2 linked regions of the Bacillus pumilus genome follow. Each later gene encodes a partner of the first gene's protein in a complex. Links are inferred from orthologs where the notes say so. Each region holds a gene or a part of one and is shown on either strand. Other genes may lie near its edges.

Region 1 (2,986 bases):
AAAGGGGCCATTTTGTTTTACGCTTTGACTGATTTGAAGAATTGCGGTAAATATTCACGATGTGCTTCGAGCATTTCATCTAAAATTTGCTTTGCAATTTCGTCAGAAGGGACAAGCGGATTGATCGTCATCGCTACAAGAGCCGTCTCGTAATCTCCTGTGACTGCCGCTTCTGCTGCCACACGCTCGAATGATTTGATTTGTTGAACGAGCCCTCTCACAGCTACAGGCAGATCACCCGTCGCGATTGGTTTTGGTCCGTCCTTCGTAATGATACAGTTCACTTCAACCGCTGATTCAGCCGGAATGCTGGCAATCGCCCCTCTGTTCACTGTATTGACTGGTTGGATGTCATGTTTATCATTATAGATGGAGCTGATTAAGTTACATGCCGCATCACTGTAGTACGCCCCGCCTCTTTTTTCGAGCTGCGGTGGTTTAATCGATAAATCAGGATCTTTATAGAGCTCAAATAATTCGTGCTCGACCTGCTGGACAACCTCTGCTCTTGTTCCTTTTTCTTGGGCCGCTTTTTGCTCTTCTTCCAGCATATCTTTTGTTTTATAGTAATAGCGATGATACGGACATGGGATCACTCCTAAGCCTTTTACAAAAGAAGGTTCCCAGTTTTTCGCTTCAATGTTCTTCATAGACCACTGACTATTCGGATTTCCTAATTCATCGAGTACTTGATCCATAATGCTGACCCCGTCTAAATACACGTCTAATCCATAGACCATGTGATTGAGTCCGGCAAACTGTACCTCGACCCGTTCAACATCCACATCAAGCGCCTTGGCAATCCCCATTTTTATCCCAATTGGAACATTGCATAGTCCAACTACTTTTTTTAGATTCGTGTAGCGCAGCACAGCTTCTGTGACCATGCCCGCCGGATTTGTAAAGTTCACAAGCCATGCATCTGGACAAAGCTCTTCCATATCCTTCACGATATCTAAAATGACTGGGATGGTTCGAAGGCCTTTAAATAAGCCGCCTGGTCCGTTCGTTTCCTGACCGATGACGCCATATTTAAGTGGGATTCTCTCATCCTTAGCCCGTGCTTCCAGCAGTCCTACACGAAATTGTGTTGTCACGAAATCTGCGTCCTTCAGGGCTTCCCGGCGGTCAAGCGTCAGGTGTACCTCAATCGGCAGACCGGCTTTTTCGACCATGCGTTTCGCGAGAGCACCCACGATGTTTAACTTTTCCTGACCCGCTTCAATATCCACGAGCCATAATTCCTTTATAGGCAATTCATGATATCGTTTGATAAATCCTTCGACAAGCTCAGGCGTATAGCTTGATCCTCCGCCTATTGTGACAATTTTGATTCTATCTTTCATGAATTGACACCTCCGAGTTGCTTCATTTTTTCATGGAGCTCGATGATTTCCGCCGCAAGCTCCTTGACGGTCATTGCGTTCATGAGATGATCCTGTGCATGGATCATTAAGAGGCTAATATCGGTCTTTTCTCCTCTAATTTCTCCTTGGATCAGCTCTGTCTGTGCGTGATGCGCCTCATTTAACGCGTCTTGTGCTTCCTGCAATTTTTGCTTCGCCTCATCAAAATTCCCTTGCTTTGCACATGTAATGGCCTCCATCGCAGAGCTTCTGCCATTCCCGCCGTGTAAGATGAGTTGAAACACAATTTGTTCCATTTCCATCGGCCGCATCCCCCTTGTTTCCTCTATTACATGCTGACGACATTTTCATCAGTTGTTGCATTTGTTTCTAGTTCACTTTCTTCTTTTAATTTCTGCTTATCCCACATTCTAAAGAATGGGTAGTATAAAGCGAATGACAACGCTAGGTTAATCAGCTGCATGACAGCACCTGAGATTTTGCCTCCTGTGGCGAGATAGCCTGAAATGATAGGCGGCATCGTCCATGGGACCGCAATCCCCGCCGGTTTTGCGACAAGCCCTGTGCTCATTCCGATATATGTCGTGATGATCATCATGATAGGCGTAAGGATAAACGGAATCAGAAGCATTGGATTCATAACAATCGGCATTCCAAAGATGATCGGTTCGTTGATGTTAAAGATGGCTGGCCCAATGGCAAGTCGGCCAAGCTGTTTCATTTGTTTACTTCTGGCACGTAAGATCATCGTCAGCACCAAGGCAAGCGTTGCACCGCTACCGCCGACATTGATGAAGATTTCAAAGAACTGCGCTGTGAAGATATTTGGCAGCACTTCTCCTGCTTGGAATGCGAGACGGTTCTCATCCATCGCACCGAGCCAAATTGGGCCCATGACGCCGCCGACAATGGTTGCTCCGTGAATACCACATGCCCAGAGGAGCATTTGCACACCAATGGCGACAATACTTCCGCCTAAGCTTCCACCAAGAATGGAAAGCGGTGTGCCAATTAAGACCGTGATGATATTATGAATACTCTCAAATGGTGTCATCTCAATCAAAAGTCTAGCGACCCAGATCAGCGTGATGACCACAAAACCTGGAATAAGTGCGATAAACGATTTACTCACTGCTGGCGGTACACCATCAGGCATCCTAATGACGATATTCCGCTGGACAATGAATCGGTAAATTTCAGTTGAAAGCATGGCAATAATCATGGCAACGAATAACCCTTTACTGCCCATCAATGTAACTGGAATTCCCCCACCTACTAAGATGGCTTCTGTTGAGCCTTCAGGTGTGAAAGGAACTTGATATGGTGTTGCCAAAAGGAAAGCTGCAACAGCGATCGCACCAGATGATAGGGCATCCACTGCATACTTTTCAGCAAGCCTGTAGGCAATCCCGAAGGTTGCAACAAGTGCCATAATGTCAAAGGTCGCATTAACAGGATAGGATAGTTTCGTGGCCCATTCTGCTCCGAAGATACTTGCCATAAAATCGCTGTATCCTGGGATCGGAAGGTTGGCTAAAATGAGAAACAGTGAACCGACAATAATGAGAGGCATGGTTAAAACAATTCCGTCACGCAATGCTTGTAAATGTCTTTGAGCG
Region 2 (2,900 bases), 370 kb from region 1 along the record:
AACAGGCACAGCCTGTACAGTTCGACACAGATGTACTCAAGGCAATGGGACTGGAAGTCATCCCTGGGGAAATCATTACATACGACCAGCATGTGATTCGTCACGACACGCTGAAAGTAGCCGCGCTGCTTGTCGACCTGCTGCATAAGAAAAAATAGGAATGGGGGTGGCAAGGATGTCATTTGCATCCGAAACAAAAAAAGAGCTGACTAATCTGGACGTGAAGGACTGCTGCACAAAAGCAGAGCTTTCTGCCCTCATCCGTATGAACGGTTCATTATCTTTCTCTAATCGAAAATTAATTCTAGATATACAAACAGAGAACGCAGCTATCGCAAGACGGATTTATACGCTGCTAAAAAAGAAATATGATGTCACAGTCGAGCTGCTCGTTCGTAAGAAAATGAGATTAAAAAAGAATAATGTGTATATTGTCAGACTAGTAGAACGAGCGAAAACCATTTTAGAGGATTTGAAAATATTAGGTGAGCAATTTGTATTTGAGCGTAATATTTCAGAAGAGCTTGTAAAGAAAAGATGTTGTAAGCGCTCCTATATGAGAGGTGCTTTTTTAGCAGGCGGTTCTGTGAATAATCCAGAAACGTCTTCCTATCACCTTGAGATTTTTTCCCTATATAAAGAACACAATGATGCCCTTTGTGAGCTCATGAACCAATTTCATCTCAACAGTAAAACACTTGAGCGTAAAAAAGGCTACATCACATATATGAAAGAAGCCGAAAAAATTACTGAATTCTTAAGTGTTGTAGGTGCGCATAATTCACTTCTTCGCTTCGAAGACGTTCGGATCGTCCGTGATATGCGGAATTCCGTGAACCGGCTCGTCAATTGTGAAACAGCAAACTTGAATAAAACGATTGGTGCATCACTGCGCCAGGTCGAGAACATTCAATTCATTGATGAAAAAATTGGACTTGATGCCCTGCCAGATAAGCTGCGAGAAATTGCAAAGCTGCGAGTCGACTATCAAGAGGTCACGCTAAAGGAATTGGGAGAAATGGTGGAAAGCGGCAAGATCAGCAAATCAGGCATTAATCACCGCTTAAGAAAGCTAGATCAAATTGCAGAACAATTACGAAACGGACAAGCTGTTACACTTAAATAGGAGAATGAAAAAGGGAGGCAGATCATATGGTGGAAAAAACGGTCACCATCCAGTTGAAAACAGGCTTGCAGGCACGTCCCGCTGCTTTGTTCGTACAGGAAGCGAATCGCTTTGGGGCTGAAATTTTTCTAGAGAAGGACGGAAAAAGAGTCAATGCGAAGAGCATTATGGGTCTCATGAGCCTTGCGATCAGCTCTGGGATCACTGTCAAACTGATAGCAGATGGTGCGGATGAACAAGAAGCCATTGATGCGTTAACTGATTTTATCAATCAAGAAAACTGAGTCTCTTCACAGACTCAGTTTTTTTAGAAGGGAATGAACATGATGCAATCAGCATTTTTACAGAAGATCGGATACGAAGGACAGTCTATCACCTTTGATGACCTGCCTGCATTATTAAAAAAGATGGCCTACACCTTTCCATTTGAAAATAGATCTGTGCTGAACAAACAATCCTATGCCTTGAATCAAGAAGGATTGAAGCAGCATCTTCTTGAAGGAGGCAGAGGAGGTCTTTGTTACGATCTCAATCCTCTTTTATATTATGTGTTAAAAGAGGCAGGACTCGCTGTACAGCTCGTTCAAGGGACCGTGTATAACAAGGAAGCGGGCACATGGGCAATCGATGGCACGCACGTAGCCATGACGTTGAATCATCACAACGAACGCTTCCTTATTGATGCGGGTTTTGGTGTGAATTTACCTCTCCAGCCTGTACCCTTTACTGAAGAATGGGTGGAAGGAGCGTCTATTCGGTTTCGAGTCAAAGAAGAGAAAACCGAAAAAGGTGCGCATCTTGTCCAATTAGATAGAGGAGAAGGCGCTGAGACAGGCTATGCATTTACATTGGAAGAGGTGAGTGAGCCTACATTGGTCCAAATGAGAAAGCAGATTTATGAAAATGAAGCCTCTCCTTTTAACAAAAGACCGCTTGCTTCAAAGCTCACACCAACAGGACGTGTAATCGTCACCGAGGATCATGTCACCATACATGAACATGAAGAAGTGTCGAAAAAACCGCTGCCTCTGCCTTTTGAGGAATACGTGAAAACCCTGCTGCCATAAGTAGCATCAAAAAAACAGCCCTGCGTCAAATGGGGCTGTTTTTTGATTGATTATCGAATACGTGTGAATGTAGCGTAATGGTCTGTTGTTTTGTAAATGAGCCAGTCACTTGAATACACGAGGCGATCAGCATTGCGGAAGCCTGAGACGTAGTTGATATCTGCTTCACGCCATGTGCGGCCGCTTGCTGAAGGGAGACGTCCCTCCCGGTTAGAGAAAACATCTCCACCGATGCTTTTGCCTGGGGCAACCTCTGCTAGATTTCCCTTCGATGCCACCCATCCAAGAGCACTTGCTTGTGATTTTGTGATGTAGTTATCAGGCAGTCGTTTGTAGCGAATCAAATAATCGGCTACACCATCAAACGTATTAATGACGGCAAGGGTATGAACATCTGATGTCAGTTGAATAGAAGCTGTTTTATTTGTGGCGGTCGGTGTAAGTGGTGTTTCGGCATAGGCTTGCTGCGGAATAAAACCAGAAAACAGAATAGCAGCGATCAGAGCAAACATAGTAAAAACCGAACTGATTTTTTTCATCTTCATCCTCCTATTAAGGAAATCGGAAGCTGTCCTCTTGATGCTTGTCTACCTCATATTATAGCACCCGAATATGAAGGAAATGTAAAGAAACAGGATCTTTGCTAAAATGAGGCTTTTCTCCTGATATCCTTCTATTGAAATAAATAAAAAGACGCAGCTCTGAAT

What was found.
Region 2: the proteins of CKW02_RS18915 (region 1) and CKW02_RS17000 are in contact, whole or in part, in an NMR structure (PDB 2LRK), measured with the Escherichia coli proteins. The link is inferred for Bacillus pumilus from one-to-one orthologs.

Annotation. Positions count from the first base shown.
Region 1 is NZ_LT906438.1:3,611,268-3,614,253, forward strand. The notes cover bases 7-2,873. They hold CKW02_RS18915 (PTS lactose/cellobiose transporter subunit IIA), read right to left. Parts: upstream 1,670-2,873; coding sequence 1,343-1,669; downstream 7-1,342. Other genes in these bases: CKW02_RS18910 (6-phospho-beta-glucosidase), read right to left, coding at 18-1,346; celB (PTS cellobiose transporter subunit IIC), read right to left, coding at 1,696-2,873. In the rest of the region: more of celB, read right to left, coding at 2,874-2,986. UniProt on the Escherichia coli protein: The phosphoenolpyruvate-dependent sugar phosphotransferase system (sugar PTS), a major carbohydrate active transport system, catalyzes the phosphorylation of incoming sugar substrates concomitantly with their translocation across the cell membrane.
Region 2 is NZ_LT906438.1:3,237,968-3,240,867, reverse strand. What follows is about bases 1-2,781. They hold CKW02_RS17000 (HPr family phosphocarrier protein), read left to right. Parts: upstream 1-1,152; coding sequence 1,153-1,410; downstream 1,411-2,781. Other genes in these bases: CKW02_RS16990 (ribonuclease), read right to left, coding at 2,244-2,732; CKW02_RS16995 (arylamine N-acetyltransferase family protein), read left to right, coding at 1,450-2,193; whiA (DNA-binding protein WhiA), read left to right, coding at 176-1,126; CKW02_RS17010 (gluconeogenesis factor YvcK family protein), read left to right, coding at 1-158.